DNA from 2 places in the Paenibacillus sp. VMFN-D1 genome. Region 2 is predicted to be linked to the other one. Evidence: riboswitches for the same ligand, from Rfam matches in the RefSeq annotation. Region 2 holds a riboswitch; the other holds the start of a gene.
What was found. Region 2 has a riboswitch for ZMP and ZTP ahead of rpiB (ribose 5-phosphate isomerase B). Riboswitches for the same ligand answer to the same signal wherever they lie in the genome.

Region 1: linked by a shared signal. The riboswitch ahead of C7820_RS11515 (bifunctional 5,10-methylenetetrahydrofolate dehydrogenase/5,10-methenyltetrahydrofolate cyclohydrolase) and the one ahead of rpiB (ribose 5-phosphate isomerase B) in region 2 are both predicted to bind ZMP and ZTP.

Annotation. Positions count from the first base shown of each region.
Region 1 covers NZ_QRDU01000001.1:2,503,607-2,518,604, forward strand. Annotated here, with positions in the region: gene C7820_RS11470 (MFS transporter) at 1-886, opposite strand, end outside; gene C7820_RS11475 (TetR/AcrR family transcriptional regulator) at 1,327-1,914, opposite strand; gene C7820_RS11480 (DUF2306 domain-containing protein) at 2,148-2,813, shown strand; gene C7820_RS11485 (hypothetical protein) at 2,897-3,874, opposite strand; gene C7820_RS11490 (amino acid permease) at 4,029-5,384, opposite strand; gene C7820_RS11495 (VanZ family protein) at 5,623-6,738, shown strand; gene C7820_RS11500 (hypothetical protein) at 6,786-7,577, opposite strand; gene C7820_RS11505 (SDR family NAD(P)-dependent oxidoreductase) at 7,782-8,549, opposite strand; gene C7820_RS11510 (TetR/AcrR family transcriptional regulator) at 8,823-9,431, shown strand; ZMP/ZTP riboswitch at 9,493-9,576, shown strand; gene C7820_RS11515 (bifunctional 5,10-methylenetetrahydrofolate dehydrogenase/5,10-methenyltetrahydrofolate cyclohydrolase) at 9,644-10,489, shown strand; gene C7820_RS11520 (ABC transporter permease) at 10,700-11,932, opposite strand; gene C7820_RS11525 (ABC transporter ATP-binding protein) at 11,929-12,621, opposite strand; gene C7820_RS11530 (permuted SH3 domain-containing protein) at 12,618-14,201, opposite strand; gene C7820_RS11535 (aminopeptidase) at 14,411-14,998, shown strand, end outside.
Region 2 covers NZ_QRDU01000004.1:435,383-450,380, forward strand. Annotated here, with positions in the region: gene C7820_RS25805 (DUF4097 family beta strand repeat-containing protein) at 1-868, opposite strand, end outside; gene C7820_RS25810 (hypothetical protein) at 865-1,386, opposite strand; gene C7820_RS25815 (zf-HC2 domain-containing protein) at 1,383-1,805, opposite strand; gene C7820_RS25820 (RNA polymerase sigma factor) at 1,802-2,335, opposite strand; gene C7820_RS25825 (LysR family transcriptional regulator) at 2,426-3,331, opposite strand; gene C7820_RS25830 (amino acid permease) at 3,525-4,823, shown strand; gene prfA (peptide chain release factor 1) at 4,992-6,059, shown strand; gene C7820_RS25840 (HemK/PrmC family methyltransferase) at 6,085-7,131, shown strand; gene C7820_RS25845 (FtsW/RodA/SpoVE family cell cycle protein) at 7,203-8,441, shown strand; gene C7820_RS25850 (FtsW/RodA/SpoVE family cell cycle protein) at 8,525-9,721, shown strand; gene spoIIR (stage II sporulation protein R) at 10,035-10,757, shown strand; gene C7820_RS25860 (L-threonylcarbamoyladenylate synthase) at 10,954-12,036, shown strand; gene C7820_RS25865 (manganese efflux pump MntP) at 12,123-12,683, shown strand; gene C7820_RS25870 (low molecular weight protein arginine phosphatase) at 12,723-13,310, shown strand; ZMP/ZTP riboswitch at 13,420-13,501, shown strand; gene rpiB (ribose 5-phosphate isomerase B) at 13,649-14,104, shown strand; gene C7820_RS25885 (TIGR01440 family protein) at 14,126-14,740, shown strand; gene glyA (serine hydroxymethyltransferase) at 14,803-14,998, shown strand, end outside.

The sequences.
Region 1 (14,998 bases), on a different contig from region 2:
CGATAACCGCAACGACCGGGTGTGCGGCAAATAGGCCGAACATGATCAGCGCGCCCGTAAGCACGACTAGGCCGATGGTCATAATCGGCATCATGTACCGGTCGGCCAGTCTGCCGGTGATGGTGTTGCCGATGACCGTTGCCACCCCGTAAACCCCGAGCAGAAGCGGCACCATGGATGCGTTGAAGCCCGCTACATCGGTAAGGATCGGTGAAAAGTAACTGAATGCCGCAAACGTCGCCCCGATGATCAGCATGCTGGTTGCAAAGGCCGCCCATAAATGCCGGTTCTTGAATGCAGCGAATTCGCCGCGGAGACTGATCGATTCAGCCTCTTCCTTGGGTGATTTCGGGATCAGCAGGAGACCCATTATTCCCGAAATCAGCACAAGGAAGACGACAGCCCAGAAGCTCGCCCGCCAGCCGAGATACTGGTCAAACAGCATGGCGGCGGGGAGCCCGACGGCGGTTGCGACCATCAATCCGCCAAGGACAATGGAGGCGGCACGGCCGCTTGCTTCCGGACGAACCAAAGTGAGCGCAATCGCGATAGACACACCAAAGCAAGCCGACGAGGCAACCCCGGTAATAATCCGGGCAGCCATCATAAGTTCATAGTTCGGCGCGAGCGCTCCCAGCGTCTGCCCAATCAGAAACACGGCGGACAATGCCAGAAAGGCTTTTTTGCGCGGCACTTTTAACAATCCGACTGTCAACAGAGGCCCGCCGATAATCATCCCCGCAGCATAAGCGGATATCAGATATCCGATGGCGGCGACAGATACGCCAAACTCCTCTGATAGGGACGGCATGATCCCCGCCACCATAAATTCGGAAGTCGTCATGGAAAAAATCATCAATCCCAGTACATAAATCGCAAGCGGCAATGTAAACAGCTCCTTTATTTATTATTTTGTAACATTCAGTACAAAATTAGACACAGGCATTTCACCTGGGAATCCTCCTCTGTATTTTCTTTATATTTATCTCTGCATCTCCTCTACAACTCTTAGGAATCTACTCGAAAGCTCCTCGGAATCTCATCTTTATCCTCACTGTATTTCCTCTGTGTGTTCTCTATATCTCCACCTTGCTCCCGTCTTTACTTGTGCCTCACCTCCATTTTTCAATGGTTATAACTTTGCGGCTCATTTTACGCCTCACTTTTGTAACCACTAGTACAAAATTATTCAAAAAGCACAGCCGCGTCCATCGCATGAACATCGTACAGCGCAAAGCGGCAGCTCGAATACGAACACAACAGAAAACAATGATTTAGATAGACTAGATGATAGATTAAATATATCTCTGACTCCCAGGGATTCTGCTAAAAAATGGCCGCAAGCGTGCCGTCAATAATCTGCTGGGCCAATGCACGGTTCATGGTCCCCGGATAAATCACACGCAGGCCATAACAGCAGCTGAGGAACAGAGCCGTCAGCTCCGATGTATCCCGTTCACGAGAAATTTCGCCGACGGACTGCCCTTCGCGAATCGTTTCCTCGAGAGCCTGCTCCAGCAGCGCCACATGCTGTTTGAAGATCCGCTCAACAGTCGGGTCAGACTTTCCCCGCTCTACCGACGCGTTAATAAGCAAACATCCACGGTCCTTGGCTGTCGAGCCCTCCCGGATTTCCCATTCCAGCAGCTCCCGCAGCCGCTCCTTCACCGGAGCGTCTTTGCGCAGAATGTCCAATTGGGTCTCGATCCCCACCTGATGGTACCGGATCAGCGCCTGTTCGTACAGCTCATGCTTGCTGCCAAAGGCATTGTACAAGCTTCCTCTGCCGAGACCGGTTTCCTTGCATAAATCGTCTGTTGAGCAGGACCCGTATCCCTGTGACCAAAACACCTCCACAGCGGCATCGATGACGGCTGTGTCTTTGAACTCACGGGGTCTACCGCTTTTACTCATGTTTAGGCATCCCTTTCGTAGGTTTGATTGGATTGATTCTTAGCTTACTTAATTCTGTACTCATCTGTCAAATATTATTTTTCTAATAAAATCCATTTCGTCACAAAAACGACACCAAACATGCGTTGCAAGCAAAGCCGTTTTCCTATAGCATAAATTTCCGAACGAAGTTCGGCCACCACGGTGCTGCCGCGGTTCGAACATTATCTCCAAATGGAGCGGAGTATTTTGCCATGTCAAAAAGCAAGCGCTATTATGCCCTGATGCTAATCGTTGTGATCACCTTTATTTTATACGTCGCCTATGTACAGATCATTCAGGATCCCCAGGCCTCGGCATTTCTCGGCTTCAAAACGGACCTGAACCACCCCCTGAACCCTAAACTGTGGCTGATCGTCATGAGGATTCATGCCATATTGGCCTGCTTGGCCATGATCTGCGGAGCCGTCAACTTCGCAGCACGGATCCGGGTCAGACACGTAAAATTCCACCGGTTCAACGGATATTTATATGTCATCTGTGTCATGCTGGTTGGCCTCACCTCAGGTTATATGGCACCGGTCGCCACGGGAGGAAGGTCGGTCAGCATTGCGTTTAACCTGTTAACGATGCTATGGCCGGCATTCACGGTGATCGCTGTAATTCAGATCCGGAAAAAGCAAATGGCCAGCCACCGGAAGTGGATGGCTCGCAGCTATGCATTCTGCTTTACAAACCTGGTTGTCCACGTCCTCACGTGGACGATCCGCACGCTTGCCGGAAGTCCTTACTCGGTCAGCTACCGGATCAGCGTGTTTATTACGATTCCTTTGCTGCTTCTCATCGCAGAGCTTGTTATTCGCACTGCGTGGCCTGGGTCAGCCGGTTCCCGGCGTTCTGCCGGCAACAATAAACCGTAAGCGAAAAAAACCGCCAGATGGCGGTTTTTCTCTTCTTATTCATGCAAATTCCCTGTGCAGATAACGGTAATTTCAGCTTGAAGCTATTCGTTTTCGATCGAATTCAGCGCTGCAAACGCGAGCGGTCCAAAACCTTCGGAAGCTTCCCTCTGCGGCTGTGTGACATGAAAAACAAATCCACTGCCGTCAAGCTCCTTCACGATATATTCATGGGTTCCCGAGGAATCGAATGCCGTCAAAAAAATAAGCGCATCCTTCATCGGACCGGTAAGGTCTGCCGCCCCAAGCTTCTTGATTTCGCCATGCGGCTTGAGCTCTTCCTTACCCTGCGACTCCAGCTGGTCCAAATTGAAATCTGCAGGCAGCTTCTCAATACGGACCGAGTACTCGTGATCAACATTCATATACAGCAGATGCTTGCCCGCATCAAATGAAAACTGTTCGGGAATATACAGCGAGTACCCTTCAGCCTGAACAAGCTTGGCGGGCCGCACTTCGTCGTTGCCTTCCAAGGTGACTTCCAGCTTGCCCTCGGCAGGGCGCTTACTGACACTGTCGCTGCTTGCGGATGATTTAGAGTCTCCTGAATCAGATTGACCGCCGGCCGAAGCACTGGAAGATGAATCCTTGCCGGATGTGCCGTCTTCGCCGCTTTCGCCTGCTCCTTGCACGCTGTCCGATTTTTTAATTTCGGTCAGTACGAGCTGCTTTAATGTATCCTCGCCTTCAATAGCCTTTTCTTCGTATTTGAATTGCACTTGGTCCTGCTCCTGTAAATCGGCTACCGCTTGATCCAGCCCGTCACCCAGCTGAAAAGCAGTAGGCTTGCCGTCAACCACAATTTCCACCGTATGCGGATCAGCCTGGCCGGTATACGTTCCGGTTCCTTCCTTCACGGACGGTACCTGTTCAGCATTCCCGGGCTGGGTTGACGGATTGTTCTGCTCATCCACGCGGTCTGGCGTACCCGGCGCCGTTTCCTGTTTGTCACTGCATGCGGTTACCGCAACAGCTATAGCCAGCGCCAGCAGAATCGAACTGATTTTAATCGTATTCTTCATGCTGCACCTCCATTACCATCTTAGACGGACGGAGGCAGCTTCAGGTTTCAATAAATTCGATAGTCTTGATAAAAATTTCAAATGGGATGGATCATACAAGACAATCCAAACCGCTTCATAAGCACATCATTCGCTTTCTTTCGCTTTGTTTCGCTTACTTGCTTCGTCCTCCAGTCCTGGAAAACCGGATCATGGACCAGATAACCAGCACGATAAGTACGGCAATGCATACGCCGATACTAAGCCGGTTCTGCGCATCGAATAAAAACATGGCCGCGATTACCGCCAAGCAGGCCACGACGGCAGAAGTAACATACGGGTACCCCCAAACCTTAAAGGATGGCTCCACCGGATACGACTTCCGCAGCTTGATTTGTGCCAGGGAGATGCAGATCCAGACCAGCAGGACGCAAAATCCCGGAACAGCCATTAACACGCGGAACAACTGATCCTGCGCAAACATGCCCAGCATGGATCCCAATATCAGAATCACAGCACACAATAACAGCGTATTTACCGGGATACCCCTCCGGTTCGTGCGGGCAAGAGCCGGCGATGCTTCGCCGGCTGCAGCCATGGAGTGGAGCATGCGTGAAGCTCCGTAAATTCCCGAGTTGGCTGCGGACAGCACTGCTGTAACCAGAATAAAATTCATGAGATCCGCCGCCCCGGACAAGCCGGTCGCGGTCAGTACCTGGACAAACGGACTCGACTCGGGGCCGAGCTGGTTCCAGGGAATCAGCCCGCATATCACGAGGATCGGCAGCGTGAAAAATAATATGATCCGCAAAATAAAATTGCGTACCACTTTGGGCAGCACCTTTTCGCTGTTTTCCGTTTCCGTCAATGTCAAACCGATTAGTTCCGAGCCCCCGTAGGAAAACATGACCACCAGCAAAGCAGAAAAGATGGACGTCCATCCGTTGGGCAGAAATCCTCCGGCCGCCGAGTAGTTATGCAGATACGGCGTGTTGCCGCTCGGAATGATCCCGAAGATCAAGCATGTCCCTAAAACGATAAAGACAATAATCATGGCGATTTTGATCCCCGCCAGCCAAAATTCGAACTCGCCGAAGCTTCCCACGCTCATCAGATTAATCAGAATAATGAAGGCCGCGCTGGCTAGACTAAGCAACCATAACGGTACCCCGGGAAACCAATACTGCAAAAAGCTGCCGGCCGCTATAATCTCAATGACGCACACGGAAAGCCATAGGAAGCAGTACATCCACCCCATAATAAAGGACACTCTCTCGCCAAAGGCCTCACGGACGAAGTCCTTCATGTTTTTACCCGGGTAAACCGTAGCCATTTCCGCCATTGCTCCCATGACGACGAGCAGCAGCATCCCGGCGAAGACGTAAGAGATAATGACGCCCGGTCCGGCGAGACCGATCGTTTCGGCACTGCCTTTGAAGATGCCGGTGCCGATGACTCCGCCCATGGCCATCAAACTGATATGCCTTGGTTTTAATTTTTTCTGCAATGAAACCCCATCTGGTTGTGACATCAAATATCCTCCTGCTGAATCTTGTTGTATTAGAACAAAAACCATAAGTTCAAGTATAACATTTTGCTTAAGCATCCTGATAGAAATTTAGCCGAATTTTCTGCATTTGCTTCACGATTCTTTATGATTTTTAAACAAAATTTAACCAGAAACCGATCATACTTATGCTATGATGTACATTCAGCCGATGGCAAGGCCGAAAGAAACCATAAAGAAATTAAGGCGGTGCAGTTTAGTCGTGTTTCATTCGTATGTATTTCCAATCTCATATGCATTTCTGTCTTTTCCCTTTGCGGCACTATTTTTTACCATTCCCTTCATGGTCGTCCAATACCGCAGACACGGTTATATCCATAAAATCAGGGCGTTTGTGCTGTACCTGTTCCTGCTGTACCTGCTCAATGCACTGTTTCTGGTCATCCTTCCGCTGCCGTCTTCCCGGCACAATCCGGCCATGGCCGGAGGGGCGCTTCAGCTGGTGCCGCTGAATTTCATTCACGACATCCTGAAAGAAACGTCCGTCGTGTCATCGCAGCCCTCGACGTACCTGCGGCTGCTTACGGAACGCGCCTTCCTTCAAGTGGTGTTCAACGTGTTTCTTACCGTTCCGTTCGGTATGATCCTCCGTTATTATTTCCGGACGGGATGGAAACTTTCCATTCTGCTGTCGTTTTTGCTGTCGCTGCTGTTTGAGACGACCCAGCTCACCGGAATATTCGGGTTCTACGATCACCCGTACCGGGTATTTGACGTCGATGACCTGATCACTAACACGCTCGGCGGTTTGCTTGGATTCTTGGCAGCCGAATGGTTATCCGGCCTTCTTCCCCGCATTGAGCATTTGGATGCCAATATCGACCGGGCAACCAAACGGGTGACCTATACGCGGCGGGGAATTGCCTTTATGGCGGACGGTATCGTCTGGGCAATCCTGCTTGGTATTCTGCATATCCTGCATATACCGGCTTCCTTCTGGGTTGCGACCGGACTGTATTTCATGCTGATACCTTGGCTGACTGGAGGTCTGACTCCCGGCAAATGGCTTGTCCGCATCCGTTTGGCCGATGAAGGGGAGCGAATCTCCCTTAAATCGCTTGTGGTTCGATATGGAATGCTCTACTGGCTGTTTTTTGGAGCCAATCGGGTTCTGGCCGGCTCCCTTGACACCGTTCCGCCGATCCTTCGCATGATCCTGGGACTCATTGTGTTCGCCATGAATACCGTCTTTTTTATTCATGTCGTCATCTGCGTATTCAAGAAGGAGCCGCAACTGTTCTATGAAAAATGGAGCAAAACCCGGCATGTTATCCTATGGCAGCCGGCCGCAGCAACCGAACCGGAGAAAAAGGAGTAATCCCCCTTGGCAAAACGTACTTTACTAGGAAATATCACGCTTGTCCTTCAAGACTTAGGGAGTTTCGTTTCCGCTGTCCGGATGACGGAATCGATCTGCTTCTCCCATTGGTAAATTTGATTGAGGGAAGCACTGATTTTACCAAGCTCCTTATACATCACGGTCAGCTCAGCTGTTGCTGTGATCGCGTTCCCGAGCTTGACTGCCGCTTTATACCGTTTGTCCGACGCGCTTCGGGTGCTGTTCGCTGCCGTAATCTTCTTATTCTCGGCAGTTACCTGCTTCTTTAACGTTTGGACTTGCGCCAACGTATCCTTCACCGCCTTGGCTTTGGCCGAGGCTTCCTTCTTGGCGGCAGCGAGCGCATCCTTACGGCTCTTGATTTCCGCACGGGCCGCACTGGCCGAGGCCTTGATCTGGTTGCGCTTCAGATCGTACTGAAGCGCGGCCTTCTGGTCTTTGCGTTTTCTCGCATCCGCCGCCTTCTTCCCAAGGTCTGTATATTCATTGAGCAGCGGCTGATATTTCTTCTGAGCCTGATCGGCTTCGGATTTCAGCTTGTCGATCTTGGCTTTGTCGATCCCCTGCACCTTCGCATTGACAGACTTTAACCGGTCATCATTCTGTTTCCGGAGCACTTGAATCTGCTGCTTCTTCAGCTTATTGGCCTCTTCCAGCGCCTTATAGCTGTCATGAAGCACGCCTATACTCTGCAAAGCGGCGTCCCAAGCACTGTCCGATGCGGCGTCCGCCTTGGCCGGACCCAGCATGAACAACGCGACCGTACAGCATAAAACCGTCAACAAGCTGTTTTTCCATAAAACTTTTACATACGACATCTTCATCTCTCCCCCAAATCATCAAAATTCATAATAAATGGACAAAAAAAGCACCCCGCAAGTAAGGCATGACGCCTTTCCTGCAGGGTGCTTCTCCCGCTTCCAATCACTATGTTGAACCCACTATAGCGCTATTTCTCTCGGTTGTCAATAAATTCCTGGAACATTTGTTCCTCTTTTTTTGGCCGAATCCGGTTGTCGTGATTACTGACCGACCATCCCGCCGTCTACCGTGTACAGGGAACCTGTAACGAAAGAAGCTTCATCGGAGAGGAGGAAGTTCATTACCGCCGCTACTTCCTGCGGCTCGCCGTAACGGCCCATCGGTGTGGCCGCTTCATTGGCGGCTTTGTACGCTTCTGCATTGCCGGAGTTCGCCTCAATCTGCCGCATCATCCGGGTGTTGATCGTTCCAGGCAGAACCGCATTAACCCGGATGCCCAGCGAAGCCAGCTCGTTGGCAGCAACGCGCGTCAAGCCGATCACGGCATGCTTGGACATAATGTATGGGGCCACTCCTGGCGCGCCCATCAGGCCTGCAAGCGAAGACGTATTCAATATTGCGCCGGAATTCTGCTTTTTCATAACTGGAATAACGTAATGCAGCCCCAGGAACACCCCGCGGACGTTGACGTTATATACCAGATCAAGCGCTTCCACGGATTGCTCTTCGATTAGCCCAGTAGGGCCCTCAATCCCTGCATTGTTCGCAAAGTAATCGATGGTGCCGAATTTTTCAACAGCACGGTTCACATAGTTCTGCACGTCCTGCTCTTTGGATACGTCGGCAGCGATCGCCAGTGAATTGGTATCGTTCAGGCCAAGCTCCTCGACGACGCTCTTGACCGCATCTTCCTTCAGATCGACCAGGACGAGGTTCAGCTTGCGCTCGGCCAAACGCCGTGCCAGCTCTTTCCCGATTCCTCCGGCCGCGCCGGTAATGACTGCAGTTTTCGTTTGTGTTTGACTCATGACTGAATCGCTTCCTTTTCAACAAAGTTTATAAAATGATTTATAGGCTTTATAGCTCATGTCTGCTACATGTATAGGTTACACCCTTATTAATTGTTTACACAATAATCATATTTCGAAATAATGTCATCTATCCAACAGATTGCCGCCGTATGTCACCGAACCATGATAATCTTGAACATTTACCTTCTTTTTGTTGACGATTTTCTGCGTTTTGGCGGCATCCCAACTTACGTTATAATAGGAGAAACGACAAGCTGGAGGCAGATGCATTTGACAGATGAACACGTTCTTGACCGCAGAGCCAGAAGAACCCGGCAGGCGCTCAAATCCGCTCTCGTTTCCTTAATTCTCGATAAAGGCTTCGATTCGGTGACTATTATGGACATCGCAGCCCGTGCAGACTATAACCGGGGCACCTTTTATAAGCATTTCGTCAGCAAAGAAGACCTGCTCAAGGAAATCCACGACGAGTTTCTGCAGGGCATCGCCGAACTGCTCGTCAAGCCGTATGAGGGCCTGGAGCGAATTGAAGCCTCGATGACCTACCCCTCGGGGCTGCGCTTGTTTGAACATATCGAACAGCATAAAGATGTGTTCCTGGCCTTATCGCGAGTCGAACGCGGAAAGCTGGCGATGGACATGTACGACAGGCTCAGGGAGTCGATGCGAAAGGACATGCATATCGAAATGGAACCGACCGAGCCGCCGATCGACTACGAAATCATGCTGAGCTACCGGATGTCGGCCACGGTGGGGGTCATTATGCACTGGGCAGAGGTTGATTTTAAATACACGGCGTCTTATATGGCGCAGCAGCTGATGGTGCTGGTTGAGACAAAAATGGATTACATCGTGTTTAAAAGAAACGGCGGCACATAAGCATCATTCTCAAAACTCCCCATTGTGCCCGTAAGCACAATAAGGTATCATTCTACATAGATGGACTGTGTGCGACTGGCGGAAACATGGGATGAACCATGAGGGAGCACATGGATATAAACAGCCGTACGCCTGGGCAGAGGTAAGGGGAATTTCCCCTTGCCTCTTTATGTTTTTCTGGACCTTACCATGATTTAAAGGAGATGCAGACAATGACAGAACAAACGCTGATTTTGGACGGAGCGCGCGTGGCGCAGGACATTAAGGACGGCTTGGTTAGCAGGGTGAAACGGCTGTCCGAGCAAGGGATTACCCCCTGCCTGGCGACAATTTTGGTAGGCGACGACCCGGCATCGGCGACATACGTGCGCATGAAAGGCAATGCCTGCAGACGGCTCGGGATGGAATCGTTAAAAATCACACTGGATGCGGGGACGACGACCGAGGAGCTTATCCGTGAAATTCAGAAGCTTAACGCCGACCCGAACGTTCACGGAATTCTGCTGCAGCATCCGGTTCCCCATCAGATTGATGAAAGAGCCGCATTCGACGCGATCGCCATTGAAAAAGACGTCGACGGCGTCACCACGCTGGGATTTGCGCAGAATGCTTTCGGCTTTGCCGCCTATCCTTCCTGCACCCCGGCGGCCATCATCACCATCCTGGACTACTACCGGATTCCTGTAGAAGGCAAGCACGCTGTTGTTGTCGGCCGCAGCCCGATTCTCGGCAAGCCCGTCTCGCTGATGCTGCTGAACCGCAATGCCACGGTCACGATCTGCCATTCGAGAACGAAAGGCCTTGGTGATATCGTGTCCCAGGCAGAGATCGTTGTTGCCGCAGTAGGCAAACCGAAATTCATTCAGGGAGACTGGATTCAGGACGGAGCCGTCATTCTGGACGCAGGCTACAATGAAGGCAATGTCGGGGACGTTGATTATGAGGCATGTCTGGAAAAAGCGAGCGCCATTACACCCGTCCCTGCGGGCGTCGGACCGGTAACCATCGCCATGCTGCTGAAGCACACGGTGGATGCGGCGGAAAAACAGCTGGGATAAACCAGCCATCGGTATGGTCAGGTTTTCCAAGGGACACTTAAAAAGCCGCGTATCGGCATCACAAATACGCCAGGTAACGGCTTCATAAATGGCAAGAGGGCATTCCGCCGAACATCATTCGGTGAAATGCCCTTTTTTCTACCCAAGATGTAATGTTCTTGAGTCGGTTGGTATCCGATTCACATCAATCCGTTCGTCACAAACGGCGGCCTATTCATACCGCAGCGCCTCGATCGGATCCAGCTTCGCGGCCTGTCTTGCCGGGAATACACCGAATACGATACCGATGCAGGCCGAGAACCCGACGGCAAGCAGCACGGAGTTCATGGACACCGCGGTGGTCACTTCCATCAGCTTGCCGACGAACTTGGAGCCGCCGAAGCCAAGGATGACGCCGATCACACCGCCCAGAATAGCCAAGGTGACCGATTCAAATAGAAACTGCGATAGAATCGTCCCTTCCTTGGCCCCGATCGCCTTCCGGATACCGATCTCCCGCGTCCGTTCGGTAACGGACACCAGCATGATGTTCATGATGCCGATTCCGCCGACGAGCAGGGATATCGCCGCCACGCCGCCTAGAAAGAGGGTCAGCGTTTTGGTGACACTTTCGGCGGAGGACATGACATCCTCCTGGCTTTGAACCCTGAAATCATCGTCGGCCCCGCCAAGTTTATGGCTTTGGCGCATCGTATACTGGATCAGCGCCATGGTGCTGTTGATCACGTCGGTAGATTTGGCTTCGACCAAAATTTGCCGGACACTGCTCCGGGAGCTCCCGGTCTGAAACCGGGACTGAATCGTCGTGATCGGCGCGATGACGGTGTCGTCCTGGTCAACCGTTCCCGAAGAACCCTTGGCTTTGAGCACACCGATGACCCGAAACGGGATGTTGTTGATTTTGATCATGCTGCCGACCGCATCGAAGCCCGCTTCACCAAATAGCGTTTCCGCCGTCGTTGCGCCAAGGACCACGACCTTTGCCCGGTCATTGACTTCATCCTCCGTAAAGAAACGTCCGATGTCCGTCTCCCACGATTTGATGTCGGCATAGCCCGGCGTCGAGCCGATGATCGTGGCGGAGGCCGTGTTCGATCCGTTCAGCAGCTGCGCGCTCACCTGCGAGACCGGCGCGACGTACTTCACGGTATCGATTTTGGAGATCGGGTCAGCGTCTGAAATGTTCAGCGTGCCCGGGCTTCCGCCTTGGCTGCCTCCTGCCGCTGTGCCGGTTGACGACCCCGAGCCTGCGGTAACCGTGATCAGATTGGAACCCAGGCTCTGAATTTGGCTCGTCACCTGCTTGCTCGTTCCCTGACCGATGGAAATCATGGCAATGACGGTCGCCACGCCGATGATGATTCCAAGCATCGTCAGGAAGGAGCGCAGCATGTTGGACCGTAAGCTTCGGATTGAAATGCGCAGCAGTTCCCCCACATTCATACCCTCTCACGCTCCAGATTCAGCCGGTCCGTCTCGATCAGGCCATCGCGAAACCAAATGACCCGTTTCGTATAGGCGGCGATGTCCGGTTCATGGGTGACGATGACGATCGTATGCCCCTTTTCGTTCAGTCTCCGGAATATGCCCATGATTTCCTCGGATGATGCCGTATCCAGGTTGCCCGTCGGCTCGTCCGCCAAAATAATGGCGGGGTCGTTGCTCAAGGCGCGGGCAATAGCGACCCGCTGCTGCTGTCCACCGGAGAGCTCATTCGGCTTGTGATGCATCCGGGTTTTCAGGCCGACCAGCTCAAGGCAGTACTCGGCCTTCTCCCGCCGCTCCTTTTTGTTTTTGCCCGCATACAGCATCGGAAGCTCGACGTTTTCAATGGCAGAGGTTCGCTTGAGCAGGTTAAAGTTTTGAAAGACAAAACCGATCTTGCGGTTGCGCACCTCCGACAGCTGCTTGGCCGATGCCGAGCCGATGTCGATGCCGTCCAGCATGTACTTGCCGGAAGTCGGTTTATCCAGACAGCCAATCACGTTCATCATGGTCGATTTTCCTGAACCAGACGGTCCCATAATGGAGACAAACTCGCGCTCATCGATTTGAAGGGTGACGCCCTTCAGCGCCTGGACCTCGTTCTCGCCCGATGCATAAATTTTCTTCACTTGATCAAAGGTGATCACTGTCCGCCACCTCCCATGCCGCCGCTGCGTGCTCCGCCTCCGCCAGTTCCTCCGGTTCCACCCGTTCCGCCGCCGCGGTTGAACTGCCGCATCTCGCCGCCTCCGCTCATGCCTCCGAAGCCGCCCATACCGCCCATGCCGCCAAAGCCGCCCATGGTTCCCTGGCTCGTTCCGGTGCTCGTCTTTGTCGTCGTCATCGTAATGGTCACCTTGTCGCCCTCGGACAATCCGGTCAGCACTTCGGAATTAGCCCCGTCATCAAGGCCGGTTGTAATTTCCACCTGCTCCTCTTTGCCGCCTTTGTCGACCATGACGATTTTCCGTCCGCCAAACGACTTGATCGCCGCATCAGGAACTTTCAATACATTCTTCTTACCGTCGGTAATAATGGCAATCGTCGCGCTGATACCCGGAATCAGCTTGTCTGCGTTATCTTGGCCCGCTGTGATTTCAATGCCGACCGGGAACGTCACGACGCCGCTGGTCTGCGCTTCCCCGAGCACCGCCTTGGACACGACTTTCCCTTTCAGCGTTACGCCCGTGAGCGCGTCAAATGTTATATTGACGTCCTGGCCGACCTTCACATCGGTGATATCGGTATCGTCAATGGAGGCCGAAATCCGGAAGCTTCCGCCGGTTGAGAACATGGAAATGGCCGCAGCAGCGTCGCCGGCGACCGTCTCCCCGACCTTGGCGTTCACGGCGGAAATGATCCCGTCATACGGCGCATAAATTTTGGCCCCGGCTGCGTTGGCCTTGGCGTCGTTCAAGGCAGCGAGTGCCATGGCCACGTCGGCTTTGGCACTGGCCACGTCGCTTTCAGCCGGCCCTTCCTGCAGCTTGGCCAGCTGCGAAACCGCCTGATCATAGGCGCGGGACGCGCTATCCACCTGTGATTCGGCATTGGTAACCGCTTCTTTCAGCTGATCCAGATTGCTCTGCTGCGATACCGCTTGTTTATAAGCATTCTGGGCATTATCCGCCGCGACTTGAGCGAATAAAATCTGGAACGGGTCCGTCCCCTTCTTCGCTTCGTCCAGCTTGGCCTGCGTGCTGATGACGGCAGCTTTGGCCTTGTCCACCTGTGCCTGCAGGTACGATGCATTGGCCGCCTTTTTTGCGTTCGTAAGCGCCGTCTTGGCATTCTCCAGGTCGGACTGCGCCTTGGCCACCTGGGCTTGTTGTTCGCTTAAGGTAGCCGAGTCCGTTCCAGCCTGGATGCTGTCCAGCTTCGCCACGGCACTGTCATACTTCGCCTGGGCTGACAGCAGGTCGTTTTGCAGCGCCGTTGCATCCATCGCTGCAAGCAGCTGCCCCTTTTTCACTGCTTCCCCGACGCTTACGTTGACCTTGGTCACTTTGGAGTTTCCGCTGAAGCTCAAGTTCACCGATTCGGGTGCTTCCACATTGCCGGAGGACGTTACCGTTTTGGACAAGTCGCCCCTCTCGACGGCATATGTAATGGTCGCCGTTTCCGTTTTCGTCGCACTGGCGTTTTTTTGATAAAAATAGGTCCCCCCTGCGCCGATCACAATGACGCATCCGCAAATGATCAGCACATTTTTTACCGCTTTATTCATGTCCATTCTCCCTTCCTTCATATGACAAACACGATATCAGCCGAAACTTAAAAAAACCTAAACTCCGGTAGGCATGCAAAAAAGTTTTTCGAAAAAGACGGGAGGCCCCGATAAGCTTGCATCAAGGAAATGGATAGAGATACACTGGTAGACAGACATTCTTTTCTCGGCAGGAATGCCATTTCACATACGATGGAGGAACTTGAATCATGGATCATTTTGAACAAATGCTGGAGAAATACGCCGAACTGGTGATCAAGGTCGGGGTGAACATCCAGCCCGGCCAGGTGCTGCTTGTGCAATCCCCGCTGGAAACCGTAGATTTCACGCGGCAGATCGTGTCCAAAGCCTATGAGGCTGGCGCCAAATATGTTCAGGTCGATTGGGACGACGAGAAGGTGACCCGCATCCGGTATGAACAAGCGCCTGACGATTCTTTCGCTTATTATCCGAAGTGGCAGGCCGACATGATGGAGCAGCTCGCCGAAGGCGGCGGCGCGGTACTGCACATCAAGGTGCCCGACCCTGAGCTGTTCCGCGGCATCGATTCCGCCAAAGTATCGACGGCCGTGAAAGCGGCGGCGGTGGCCCGCGAGAAGTATCAGGCCTACGTACGCAGCAACAAGGTCAGCTGGTCGCTGATCAAGGCTCCGACCCGCGCCTGGGCGAACAAGGTTTACGCCGATTTGCCGGAGGAAGAACGCGTCCCGGCTATGTGGGAAGCCGTATTCCTCATGAACCGCGTCGACAGCGGGGATCCCGTCGCGGCTTGGCGGGATCATATCGCCGAGCTGAAA
Region 2 (14,998 bases):
GAACGGCGCCGTTGCTGGTCCGGATGTAGACCGGGCCGCCAAGCTGGTTGGCCGTCACCGCACCGTTGCTGGTCACCAGCTCGGAAGGGCCGTTGATGTTCGTTGCTACGATCCGGCCGTTGCTGGTCTTGGCCGACACCTTGCCCTGGATATCCTTTACGTTCAGGGTGCCGTTCGACGTTACGGCCGTTAGTCCGGCATGAAGCCCGGAAGCGTCGATGGTGGAATTTTTCGTATGCACTTCCACTTCGACGGACTCCGGAACCTGGAGGTTAAAGTAATCTTCTGGCATCGACCAGCCGCCGATCAGGACGATATCCGGCTGGTGTTTATCCAGTGTCAGGGTCAGCGTGTCTCCCGACGTTTCCGACTTCCAGTGCTGGTTCGTCCATTTGTCGGCATTAGCCTGGGAGGATTCGGTGCGCACGCGGACTTTTCCCTCATAGGCAATATTCGAACCTTGAGCTTCCGTTACGTTGACCTTGCCGCTGTCGAGGAAAACTTCCACCCGCTTGATCTCTCCCTGCGCCGGAACCGATCCCTGCACGGCGCTGAGGTAACCCTTGTTAAAGAGGAACGTCCAGTCGGGGTAAATCGCCTGGGCTCCACTGACAATCAGAAGCAGAATCAGGATCGTGACGCTTCCGCCGCCCAGACGAACCCGCTGGTTGGCATGCACGACATTGGAAATGACAACTTCAATGCCGAGCAGGATGAGCAGGGTGGGCCATACATATTTCAGAACTTCAAAGCTGATGAATTGATTCATTTGAAGAATGATGATGACCCCAAGGCCGATCAATCCGATGGCGGTGGTCCATTTGCCGATCTTTCGGACCGGCGGGCGCGTCTCAAGCGGTGCGGTCACAGATGCTCACTTCCCTTATGGTTTGGTCTTTTGCCAAGCAGCCACATGCCGTAAACGATCAGGCCGACGGCCAGCAGCACGCTGGTAATATTGCGGTTCAGCAGCCATTCCCACAAGCCGGGGAAGACGCCGACGAGGAGCACGAGAATGCCCATGCCGATGCAGGTCGCCCCGATCCAAAACGGATGGACCGCCGATTCCTTCTGATATCCGTTCATTTGAATCCAGTCACGCTCGGTCCAAGGATAGCCGAAGGTATCCTGGCCCATCATCATCCGCTCATGCTCCATGGCCGCGGCTTTCATCCAGCTCGCCTTCTGCAGGGCGTCAAACAGCTGGTAGAACCACAGAATCGCCAGAGCGAACGGAAACAGCATCGGAATCGACGGGATGAGGATGATGCAGACGCAGGCGCCGATCATGTACTGCAGTCCCTGTTTGGCGAATCCTAAATATAAATGGCCGAGGCCGGGAATCATGGACAACATAAACGTGAGCCATCTACTTTTTCTAATCATGGGTTACCCTCCTTAAATATGTGCTCCATTCGAGTGGATAAATGCTGCGTGGCCTCCGTCAGCCCGTTCCCCAGATGCTCGAAAATTCCGAATTGGAATAAGCAAAAGGTCAGGCAGGCCGCAAGCCCGAAATGGGCCAGCTTGGATTTCTGCGACTCGCGGGGCCGGCTTCTTGGCAGCGATCTTACCGCCAGCGGCGGCATTTGACGGACTTCCTCCATCACGCCGGCAACGATATCCGGCATATCCATGACCGGATCTGGATTCCCCCAAATTTGGGACATCTCCGTAATTTCCTGATACCAAGCCTGGCATTCCGGACACTGGTTCAAATGCTTTTCGATCAAGAGGGAGGTTTCGGGCGGCAGTTCATGGGCGGCGTAAGCGGCCATCTGGTATTGAATGAGTTCGCATTTCACCTGAGCTCCTCTCCTTTCTGACGCATCATTTGTCTGGCACGGTATAACTGGGACTCAACGGTTTTGGCGGTAATGCCCCGCCTCTTGGCAATCTCCTGATAGGAGCATTGTTCAAAATAATACATCTGCACGGCCGACTTATACGGCTCTTGCAGCTCATCGACGATTTGACGGATCCGGCTGTTCGTCTCTTCGGAGAGGACGATCTTCTCGGGTGTCTCGGCGGTTACCCAATCGTTTTCGTTAACCTCTCCCATCGTCCTTCGCGCCTGTTCCCTTTGGTGGGCCCTTTTCCAGTCCAGGCACTTCCGGACGGCGATTTGATACAGCCAGGTGGAGAAGGAGGATTCTTCCCGAAAAGCAGGCAGGGCCGAATATGCCTTAAGGAAAATGTCCTGCGACAAATCTTTCGCCGAGACGCTGTCGGCGGTCATTTTCAGGCATACGTGGTATACCATGCTCTGGTACCGCTGCACCAGAAATTTATAGGCTTCCGGATGGCCGGCTTTGACCGCCCGGATCCACTGCAACTCTTCTTCCAGTCTTCTCCCCTCCTCCCGATACGTTAAGTTAGACGCCGCATGTCGAGGCATCCCTGCAAAGTTTTTAAAAATATTTTTTCAACTGCATTGGCGCCATCTGGCGGCATGTTCTCGGGTCAGGCGGATGAACTCCCCAAGGGCCGGGGACAGCCACTTTCCGGGATGGTACAGCATTTGCGTGGCCACTTGGCAGGGGCTGTCGTCCCAAGGGAGCCGGATGAGCCGGCCGGAGGACAGCTCGTCCTTGACCGCAATGGCCGGGAGCAGGGAGATGCCAAGACCGGACATGACGCAGTGCTTGATCGTCTCGATGCTCCAGAATTCCAGGTCGCTGCTGCTGTAAATCGCGTGGCTGTTTAAATGCTGTTCGAGCAGCAGGCGGTAGCTGCAGTCCGATTCGGTATGGATAAAAGAAACGTCTTTCAAGTCCAGAGTATCGACCTGCGGCAGCAGGGTCAGGGGATGGGCCGGCGGCGCAATGAGCGCCATCGGTTCATGGATGAGCGTCTCCGACTGCAAGTGCGGGTCATCGGCTTCCGGTTCCAGCACGAACACCAGGTCCATATCGCCGGACAGGGCCAATTTCTTGAGCTCCTTGCAGCCGGCGGGCCGAAGAATGATCTTCACGTCCGGATACAGCTCCGTGTATTCCTTAATAATGTCCGGGAGCCGGAACGCCGCAAGAGACTCGGGTGCGCCGATGTTCAGCGTCCCGGAGGGCAGGCTTCCGCCAGCGGACATTTCGGCCAGCGCCCGGTCGTGCAGCTCCAGCAGCTGGATGGCATAGGGAAGCAGGCGCTCGCCTGCGGATGTAAGCCGTACCTTTTTCCCCAGACGGTCAAACAGCTTCGAGCCGACTTCCTCCTCCAGCGCCTGAATTTGCGCTGTGACGCTCGATTGGGCGTAGGACAGGATTTCGGCGGCTTTGGTAAAGCCATGCGTATCCGCAACGGTTCGGAAGGTGTGTAAGTGTTTTAAGTCCATCAATGATCCTCCATGATGCGAAATATGAATTCGTAGCAATCATCAACCATCGGTTCTCCCGATGGAAACGATCAAAATAATCTGTTTTACCTATTCATCTATTATCTGTTAAGCTGTGAGCACTGCACAACCCTAGAATGACCGGTAATCCCTGCCGGTTACACCATTAACAGCAGATAGGATGATCAAATCTATGGCTTCATTAGAAAAAACCTCATTCGAAAAGACTTCTACAGCATCATACTTAACCTCTTCCATTCGGCTGCCTCAAGCCATCGCTTTATATATCGGTTCGGTGCTCGGATCCGGCATCCTGATTGTGCCGGGGCTCGCCGCGCATATCGCGGGTCCGGCCTCGCTCCTGTCCTGGGGTCTCATGACGCTGCTCGTCCTGCCGATGGCCCTTGTCATGGGGCTGCTGTCGGCGCGTTACCCCGATGCCGGGGGCGTGTCCTCGTTTGTCTCCAGAGCATACGGCACCAAAGCCGGGACGCTGGTCGGCTGGTTTTTCCTCATGTCGGTGCCGATAGGCGCACCGGTAGCAGCGTTGACGGGAGCAGGGTATATGACGGCTGCCTTTGGTCTGGGGGACGGCGCCAGAATCGTCATCGCCGCTCTGATGCTGGCTGTGTCTCTGTTCATCAACGTCTTTGGCATGAAGCTGGCCGGCAGCGTGCAGATCTTCGTCGTATCGGCGATCGTGCTGGTGCTCATCCTGGCGATAACCGGTTCTTTTCCCCATATGGAAGCAAGGCATTTCACGCCTTTTATGCCGGAAGGTTGGATCAGCGTCGGCCAGAGTGCGGCCATTCTGTTCTGGTGCTTTATCGGCTGGGAAGCGGTATCGCATTTGTCCGAGGAGTTTGTGGACCCGAAACGGGCGGCGGTGCAGGGCGTGACGGTTGCGGCCATCATCGTCGGCGTGCTGTATTTTCTGACGGCCTTGGCCACGGTGGGAACGCACAGCTATGGGGGGAGCGGCTCGGATGTATCGCTGCTGCTGGTTATTGAAAAGCTGCTCGGTCCGGCAGGGGCCGTCATTGCGGGCTTGACGGGGATGTTTATTTGCACAGCCACGGTCATCTCGTATACCGGCGCTTCGTCGAGGCTGGCTTACGCGCTCGCCCGGGAAGGAAAGGCGCCGGCCTGGATGGGGAAGATGTCGTCCCGATTCCAGACGCCTGTCGGGGGACTGGGCTTCCTGGCGGGCTGTTTCGTGCTCGTGCTCGTTCTGTACGGAACCGGCGCGGTGTCTCTGACCACGCTGATTACGCTCCCCAATGCCACGTTTATTTTGACGTATCTGGGCGGCTGCGCAGCCGGGATCCGGCTGCTGAAAGGCCAGCGGTGGGGACGGACAGTCAGCTGGCTGTCCTTTATCCTCACGGCGGTGGTGTTTCCGTTCGTCGGGTGGGCGATCTTGTATCCGCTGGTCATTTGCGGCGTATATTTTTTGGTAAGTATAGGTCGGAAAAACAAAGCGCAAGCTTAACATAAACAGGCTTTCGGCTATCCTGTTCACCCATGTCGGCTATGGTAAATATGCGCGCACCGTGATATAATAAAAAGTCGTCTACCCTCTATTTTGATAGAGAGCAGCGATAACGATCAGAGCATATATATACCTAGTGTATTTTTTAAATAGGAGAGGTGAATCCCAGTGTTGGACCGATTGCAATCCTTGGCGGACCGTTATGAGAAGCTTAGTGAACTGCTTTGCGATCCTGACGTTGCGAACGACAGTAAGCGACTGCGGGAATATTCCAAAGAACAATCCGATTTGCAGCCTGCATATGAGGCTTATACCGAATATAAATCCGTCATGGAAGAACTCGAATCCGCCAAAGCGCTTCAGGCTGAGAAGCTGGACGACGAAATGCGTGAAATGGTCAAGATGGAAATCGAGGAGCTGACCCAGCGCCGTACTGAGCTGGAGGAACGCATCCGCATTCTGCTCCTGCCGAAGGACCCGAACGACGACAAGAACGTCATCGTGGAGATCCGCGGCGCGGCGGGCGGCGACGAAGCGGCTCTGTTCGCTTCCGACCTGTACCGGATGTACACGCGTTATGCGGATACCCAAGGCTGGCGTGTAGAGCTGATGGACGCCAATACGAACGATCTGGGCGGCTTCAAGGAAGTCATCTTCATGATCAACGGACGCGGCGCCTACAGCAAAATGAAATACGAAAGCGGCGCGCACCGCGTGCAGCGCATTCCGACGACAGAGTCCGGCGGACGGATCCATACTTCCACTTCCACAGTGGCAGTCATGCCGGAAGTTGAAGAGATCGACATCGAAATCCATGACAAGGATATCCGCGTCGATACGTTCTGCTCCAGCGGTGCGGGCGGACAATCCGTCAACACCACGAAATCCGCCGTTCGCGTGACCCATATTCCAACCGGAATCGTGGCCACCTGTCAGGACGGCAAGTCGCAGAACTCGAACAAGGAAAAGGCGCTTCAGGTGCTTCGTGCCCGGATCTTTGATATGATGCGGCAGGAAGAAGAAGCGAAGTATGCCGGTGAGCGGAAGAGCAAAGTGGGTACAGGCGACCGCAGTGAGCGGATCCGCACGTACAACTTCCCGCAAAGCCGGGTGACCGACCACCGCATCGGATTGACGCTGCACAAGCTCGATTCGGTGATGAACGGCGAAATCGAAGAGATCATTTCGGCCCTGAACATTGCGGAGCAGGCGGAAATGATGGATAAAGGGGAATAAGGCTTTGAAGGAAAGCACGTTTGTGATGACGACAAAGCAGAGTATACGGGAAGCCTTTGCGGAGGCTTCCTCTTTTTTAGCGGCGCATGAAGTGATGGAGCCGCAGCGGAACGCCCAGCTGCTGCTTGAGCATGTGCTGGGCCTGTCCGGCGCGTCCTATTACATGGCGCTGCCCGATCCATTCCCGGACGAGCGTCAGCAGGCCTGGGAGGAAGTCATCTCCCGCAAGGCGGCGGGCGAACCGGCCCAATACATTATCGGGGAGCAGGAGTTCTACGGCATCCCCTTTCAGGTGACGCCCGCCGTGCTCATCCCGCGGCCCGAGACGGAGCTGCTCGTGGAGGCCGTGCTGCAGCAGGCCGCGCGGCTGTGGCCGCAAGGAGCGGCACCGGCTGGGCGAGCGGCATCTGCGGCGGAGCAGGAGCCGCCGCAAGGGCAAGGAGCCGGCCGCGTTCCGGGGCCGGCTGACGCGGAGCTGCCGGACCGCGAAGCGGCTCGTCCGGCGGCACAGGGCAGCGCAGCCGCTGCGCCCGGCGGCGGTGCCGGCACCGCGGACGGCCTGCGGCCGCTGGTCGCGGCCGACATCGGCACCGGCAGCGGCGCCATCGCGGTCACGCTGGCGCTGCACGCCCCGCGCTGGCAGGTCTACGCCAGCGACATCTCGGCGGACGCGCTGCGGGTCGCCGCGCGCAACGCCGAAGTAAGCGGCGCCCAGGTTGCCTTCGAGGAAGGCAACCTGCTGGAGCCGTTTGCGGGGCGGCGGGTCGACATCCTGGTGTCGAATCCGCCGTACATTCCTGCGGCCGATATTCCCGGCCTGCAGCCCGAGGTGCGCGACCATGAGCCGCGCACGGCGCTGGACGGCGGAGCGGACGGGCTCGCGCCTTACCGCATCATGATGCAGCAGCTGCCGCTGCTGCAGGAGCCGCCCCGGCTCATCGGATTCGAGCTGGGCATTGGCCAGGCGGGCGAGGTCGCAGACCTGCTCCGCCAGGCGGGCCATTGGGATGAGATTATGATCATCCCGGACCTCGCCGGCATTGAGCGCCACGTTCTCGGCGTCCGCCGGTGATCCCATAATTTTCTTTTTGACCCAATTTCCTCTACAATGGAACTACCTATGTTTTCCCTGGAGGAAAGGATATGCTGCGCAAACTGAAACAATTGGATTTCGCCGTCATGCTGGTGCTGCTCTGCCTGATGGCATTCAGTCTGACTTCCATATACAGCGTCACCGCCGGCCGGCCCAAAACCGATCATTATTCGGTGCGGATGGCCGTCTATTACGTCATCGGCTTTGCAGGGTTTCTGGCGACTTCGCTCGTCAATTATAAGCTGCTGATCAAATATGCACTGTACGTGTATATTTTCGGCCTGATGCTGCTCTTATTCGTCCTGTTTGCCGGTAACGAATACTACGGTGCCCGCGGCTGGCTCACCCTTCCCGGGGGACTCAGCCTGCAGCCGGCCGAGCTGTTCAAGCTGTTCCTGGTCATTTTTCTGTCCAGCCTGCTGCTGAGGAAAAATCGAGACCGGTCCCGCGGCCTGTACTTTTGGCGGGATGTCGTGCCGATGGGGCTCCTCACCTTGGTTCCGCTTATGCTGGTGATGGCGCAAAACGACTTGGGGAACGCGCTCTGCTATCTCCTCATTCTGGTAGGGCTCCTGTGGATCGGCGGCATCCGGTATGTTCATGCGCTGATCGGGTTCGCCGTGGCCTTTGCCGCCATCTTCGGCGGAATTCAGGCTTACATTCATTATCATGACGAGGCGGCGAAGTTGTTCAAGTCCATTGGCCGCGAGCATTGGATCGCACGTTTTGACCCCTGGCTCGTTCCGGACAAAGCTTCCCGTGACGACAGCTGGCAGACCTACAACGCCAAGCTGGCGATCGGGTCGGGCGGCCTGGACGGAAAGGGGTACATGCAGGGGACGACGATCCAGTCCGACGGCCGGGTTCCGCTGGCTTTTGCCGACTCGATCTTCGTCCAGATTGCCGAGGAGTACGGATTTATCGGCTCGTCAGCGCTGCTGCTGCTTTATTTTATTCTGATCCACCGCATGATTCTGATTGCCGCGGACTGCCGCGACAGGGCGGGGCCATACCTGATTACAGGCATTATCACGATGTTCATTTACCAGATTTTTGTCAACATCGGCGCCTTTATCGGTCTGATGCCGCTGACCGGCATTACGCTGCCTTTTATCAGTTATGGCGGCACCTCACTGGTGATCAACATGGTCAGCATCGGGGTAGTGATGAGCGTCCGGATTCACGGGCAGGAGGAAGAGGAGCTGCTCCCGCTGCAGAACGAACCGGCTCCGGCCACAGGAACGGGCAAAATTCTGCGCCTCATCCGGGATGGATTTAACAGGAATTGAATATGGCATGGCTGTTCTATTACAATAGACAGGTACGCATCAGGGGCAACGAGGAGCGGAAGGCTCCGCACAGGAGGATAGCCATGCTTCAAAAGCTGAAAAAAGTGGATTATGTCGTCGTTTTTATTCTTTTGATTTTTATGGGCATCAGCATCATGTCCATTTACAGTGTCACACAGGGGACGAAGTTTGCCGGTTCCCATATTAAAATGATCGAGTTTTACGTGCTTGCCTTCATCGCATTTTTTGGGCTGGTTATCGTCGATTACAAGCTGCTTGTCAAATATGCGCTTTATCTGTATTTGTTCGGGTTGGCCCTGCTCGTTGCGGTTAACTTCATCGGGACCGACGTCAACGGCGCCCAAGGCTGGATCAAGATGGGAAGCTTTAGTTTGCAGCCTGCGGAGCTGTTCAAGCTCATCCTGATTATTTTTCTGACATATATCATTATGCGCAAAAATAAATCGAGGCTCTCGTTCTGGCATGACGTGGTCCCGATCGGACTGCTGACGTTCGTGCCGTTTGCGCTCGTTATGATTCAGAATGACCTCGGGAACGCGCTCAGCTACGTTCTGATTTTGCTCGGACTGCTATGGATCGGTAACATCAAGTTTTGGCATGCGCTGATTGCGCTGGTGGTGTTGGGGGCCGTCGCCGTCGGAAGCATTTTTTCTTACATTCATTTTCACGACAATATTGAGAAATTTATGAAGGACATCGGGCGGGAGCACTGGACGGAACGTCTCGACCCATGGCTGGTGCCGGATAAGGCGACGGCCAAGGCGTCCTATCATACGAAAAACGCCAAGCTGGCGATCGCATCCGGCGGCATGATGGGTGAAGGGTATATGAAAGGGTCCTCGGTTCAATCCGGGCGCGTGCCGTATACTTATTCGGACTCCATTTTCGTGGAAATCGCCGAGGAATTTGGCTTCGTCGGTTCATCGGTCGTGCTGCTGCTCTATTTTATCCTGATCCACCGGATGATTCTGATCTGTCTCGAGTGCCGGGACCGGGCAGGGCCGATTCTGATCGTAGGCATTATCGCCATGATGCTCTATCAGATCTTCGAAAATATCGGCGCCTTTATCGGCTTGATGCCGCTGACCGGGATTACGCTGCCGTTTATCAGTTACGGCGGAACCTCGCTGCTGATCAATATGGCGAGCATCGGTATCGTCATGAGCGTGCGCGTTCATGGGGAGGAAGTGGACGACGAGATGCTGACCCCCGCTAAGGGGACTGCTGCTCAAGGCGGACAGGCGAAAGCCGGCATGTGAAGCTGGTGTTTTACAAGAAACGACCGTTTTCGACAAGTTCTCGGACTTGGGAAGGCGGTCTTTTTTGCGGGTTCAAAGCTTATAGAAATACTAGATAAGATGAATTCTAGTTTTTCTTTTCATTCCTTGTTTCCAAGGGGAATACCCGTGCCAAGGTTGGATTTCTTTAATTCAATCTATATATAGATTGCTAGGTTTAGACTCTACCATTCCCGGACATACTAAGAACTATCATAGAATTGTTCTGATAGAGAGGGGCCCGGGGAAAATGGAAAAGACGATGAAGCAGGGGAAATATAGAGGGCAAGACTGGCTGCGCGACTTAGTGAAGGATACCGCCATTATTTTTTGTATTTTGTTTATGATCGCCATGATGTGGGAGAGCCAAAAGACCGACGCGGCCGTGGCCGGCGGGCCGATTCCGCAGGAATCCATCCGCCTGCGCATCCTGGCCAATTCCGATAATCCGGATGACCAGCTGGTCAAACGCGAGATTCGCGATGCCGTAGTAGCGGAGATGAACGGCTGGGTACAGGAGCTTGAGGACCCGCAAAGCCTGGATCAGGCGAGAACGACAATCCGGGAGCATTTGCCGGAACTGAACGATCTGGTGGGCCGTGAGCTGGAGAAGAGAGGCATTCATTACGATTACCATGTTGAACTGGGCATCGTGCCGTTTCCGACCAAACTGTACGGCGGTACAGTGTATCCAGCCGGGAACTATGAAGCACTCCGGATCACACTGGGGGCAGGCAACGGTCAAAATTGGTGGTGCGTGCTGTTCCCTCCGCTCTGCTTCATCGATGCGGCCAGTGGAGATGCTGCGGCTCAGCCTGCCGATGCCAAGGCTCAACCCGCGGATGCCAAGGGTGACACTAAGGGCGCCGTGACCACGGCGTCGGCCAAGGTGACGGATACGGCATCCGCTCAAGCTTCCGGGAAAGCAGCTGCCGATGCTTCCCAGCCGGAAGTTCGCTTCTTCCTGGTAGACATGCTCTCTGGGCTGTGGTCCTGGCTGACGGGGCTGTTCGCTTAGGAACTAACAGTCATCCTGTCCAGGGGCGTGCGTCATGGGGATTTTGCAGATGTGCTATAATAAAACATACCAATTTCGATGACAGGAATGAACAGCGATGAAAGGTTTGAACCAAGGGCAGGATGGAGGAAGCGCTCCTTCCACCCATGATGCAAATAAGAGCCATGCCACACCGGTATGGGATGTGACCGTATTGATGGGACGCAGCACCGCTGCCGCAGAAGCGGAGAGGGAAGCGGTGTCCCGTGCAGAGCAGTCGATCGGCCGGGCAGCCGCCATTCTACGGGATGGCGGTACCGTTGCTTTTCCGACCGAAACCGTCTACGGCCTTGGGGCGGATGCCCGGAATACGGAGGCTGTCGAGGCGATTTTCAAGGCCAAGGGCCGTCCGTCCGACAATCCGCTCATCGTCCACATTGCGGATGCAAGCCAATTGGACGGGCTCGTGACGGAGGTCAGCGATACGGCGCGGCGGCTGATGGCGGCTTTTTGGCCCGGCCCGCTGACGCTGGTGCTGCCGCTTCGGCCGGGCGTGCTGTCCCCGCGCGTAACGGCGGGGCTGGCGACAGTCGGCATCCGGATGCCGGACCATCCGATCGCGCTGAAGCTGATCGGTGAATCCGGCTGTCCGGTGGCGGCGCCGAGCGCCAACCGCTCGGGACGGCCGAGCCCGACGCTCGCGGGCCATGTCGAGGAAGATTTGAGCGGGCTGATCGACGGTATTCTGGACGGAGGGCCGACCGGGGTCGGCCTTGAATCCACCGTCGTGCAGGTCCAGGAAGACGGCGGCGTCACCGTTCTCCGGCCCGGCGGCATTACTAGCGAGCAGCTTGCCGCCGCCTCCGGGACGGCGGTGACGACCGATCCGGGAATCGAACGCTCTCCGGATGAAGAGGAGATCGTCGCACCGAAATCGCCCGGCATGAAATATACGCACTACGCTCCCAAGGGTGCGCTCACCATTGTGCAGGGCGGCACGCCGGAGCAGGTATCCGGCTGGATCGATGAGCAGCTGAAGGCCGCGGCGGGACGCGGGGAGAGAACCGGCGTGATGGCTTTCGAGGAGCATATCGGCCGTTACGCCGCGGATTGCGTGCAGTCCCTCGGCAGTCTTGCCGGACTGGAAGCGGCCGCCCACCGGCTGTACGCCGCTCTTCGCCGCATGGATGAAGAAGGCGTGACGTTTATTTTGTCGGAAGCCTGCCCGGAAGAGGGTCTGGGCGCTGCCATTATGAACCGGCTCCGCAAGGCCGCCGGCCAGCGGGTTGTGCGCTTGTGACCTCTCGCCGCACCTTTTAAGAGACATCATTTACCTCTTGTCCGCATATGGTTGTACAAGAACCTAACGGACATGGGGGAATAGGGATGTTGGAGACTTCTGCCGGTTTAGGGCAGCTGATGACAATCATGATAATGGCCGTCGCATTAGGACTGGATGCATTCTCTCTGGGCGTAGGAATCGGCATGAAAGGAATCCGGCTGCTGCATATTCTCAAGATCAGTCTGCTGATCGGCCTTTTCCATGTGTTGATGCCGCTGCTGGGAATGTTTATGGGATATTACGTCAGTTCGCTGCTTGGACAAGTAGCCGCCCTGGTTGCCGGCGGGCTGCTTGTGCTGCTGGGCGGGCACATGGTCCTGAATGCCTTCAAAACAAGCGAAACGCGAATGGTGGATCACCGCTCTTTGCTGGGGATGCTGCTGTTTTCGCTCAGCGTCAGCATTGACTCCTTTTCGGTAGGCGTATCCCTGGGGATGTTTGAGAGCAACCGGATTCTGACCGTGCTGGCTTTCGGGATCTGCGGGGGCGCGATGGCCGTGCTTGGACTCCTGCTCGGCAGGAGGGTAAGCCGGAATCTCGGCGAATACGGGGAGGCCCTTGGCGGCGCGATTTTGCTGGCATTTGGCCTCGCCTTTATCTTCTGATACAATATCGGCAAAGACACTTCGGGAGGTGCTAGAGACGTGAAGCATATTTTGTTTGTCTGTACGGGTAACACGTGCCGCAGCCCGATGGCCGAAGCTCTGCTTCGCAAGCTGGCCAAGGAGCGCAGCGTTCCGCTCGAAGTCCGTTCGGCCGGTGTGGCCGCCCTTGAAGGGACACCCATCTCGCGTCATGCGGAAGCGGTGCTGCGGGACCACGAGATCGATGAGCATTTGACCGCCAAGCCGCTCAGGGCCGACACGGTGGATTGGGCGGATTTGATTTTGACACTGACCCAGGGGCATAAGCAGCATGTGATCCGGAGCTTTCCGCTCGCGGCTGACAAAATTTATACCCTGAAGGAATACACCGAAGATGACGAGAACGTGATCAAGGACCTGCAGGAGCTCGACAGCCTGTACGCCACCTGGGAAATGAAGCGGGCGCTCGGACAGCAGCTGGAGGACGAGGAACGGGAGCGGCTGATCGAGATCCAGCAGCGGATCCCGAGCTTTGATATTTCGGACCCGTTCGGCGGGTCCCGCGATGATTACGATGTTACCGCCGCAGAAATCCGCGCCGCTATCGAGCGGCTGCTGGATAAGCTGGAGGCGTTCCGTACATTTTAAGAAACAAGCTTAAATTGGCACTTGGGCAGGAGCCTAGGCCTGAAAAAATGGAGTAAATTTGCAGATTGATTTTCATCGCGTCATGCTTTATGATGAAGGTGAAAAACATCGGTTCCGGTGTAACTGGCGACAATGTGGATCCAACCACGATGGAGCACCGGAATATACGGCCGGTCGCCTGGGCAAAAGAGCAATTCTGCGGAATGATCCGCGGACTGCTCTTTTTTTCGTCTAGTGGCTGCAAATGAGTTATAATGGTACAAGAAGTCACGGGAATACCGGGGAGCGCTAGATTCGTTTCTCTGTATTGCGCGAAATTTTAGGAGGTTTTTCGAAAGATGAAAATTGCTGTTGGAACAGATCATGCGGGTATACGTTTGAAAGAAGACATCATTGCCGTGATCGAAGGAATGGGGCATCAAGTTGCGGATGTGGGATGCGGATGCACGGATTCCGTGGACTATCCCGACTATGCTCTCCCTGTGTGCGATCTGGTTACCAAAGGCGAGGCCGACCGGGGAATCCTGATCTGTGGAACAGGCATCGGCATGAGCATTGCGGCGAACAAGGTTCCGGGCATCCGGTGCGCCTTGGTCCACGATGTGTTCTCGGCGATTGCCACAAGGGAGCACAACGACTCCAACGTGCTGGCGATGGGCGAACGCGTCATCGGTCCAGGTCTGGCCCAGGAAATCGTCAAGGCGTGGCTGGGCACGGAGTTCAGCGGCGGCGAGCGTCATGTCGGGCGCGTGAACAAGATTAAAGCGATTGAAGAGCGGTATCTGCACAATTAGGGAGGTTTTCTCATGGAAAGCATGTCAGGTGGCAGTCCATTGGAAGTTTCGCTGGGAGAACAGGTATCCCAAATTCTTCATGAGCTGGTGGAAGCCGCGGGGCTTGGCCCTGGTAAGGTACTGGTTGTCGGAACGAGCACCAGTGAGGTGGCCGGGAAACGCATCGGCACTTCCGGGGCACTCGGGGTTGCTGAGGAGCTGCTGCAGGCGATCGGCGAGGTCCGGGCCAAGTTCGGCTTCGACACGGTGTTTCAGTGCTGTGAGCATTTGAACCGGGCGCTGGTGATGGAGCGTTCCGTACTGGAGCGCCTTCGTTTAACCGAGGTCGCCGCCGTTCCTGTTCCGAAAGCGGGCGGCTCTATGGCTGCCGCTGCTTACCGTTCCATGAAGGAGCCTTGTCTGGCCGAAGCGATCGAGGCTCACGCGGGCATCGACATCGGCGAGACGATGATCGGCATGCATCTGCGGCGTGTGGCGGTACCTTTCCGCCCGACCCTGCGGTATGTGGGGCATGCGCGCGTGAATGCGGCCTACACGCGGCCCAAGCTGATCGGCGGCGAACGGGCGGTGTACCGTCTGGATGAAGAAGCCGGAAGAGCCGACCGTGACGGCGGCAGTTCAGATCTTTGCGATTAACATGAGCGGATGATTAAAGTGAACATTTTATTTTGAATTCCAATAAGGGAGGAACTATTAACATGGATCAATTGCGTAAGAAGGACCCGGCTGTACTCGAGGCCATGAATTTGGAACTGAAGCGTCAGCGTGCAAACATCGAGCTGATCGCATCGGAGAATATTGTCAGTGAAGCGGTTATGGAAGCCATGGGCTCCGTCCTCACGAACAAATACGCCGAAGGATATCCGGGCAAGCGGTACTACGGCGGCTGCGAGC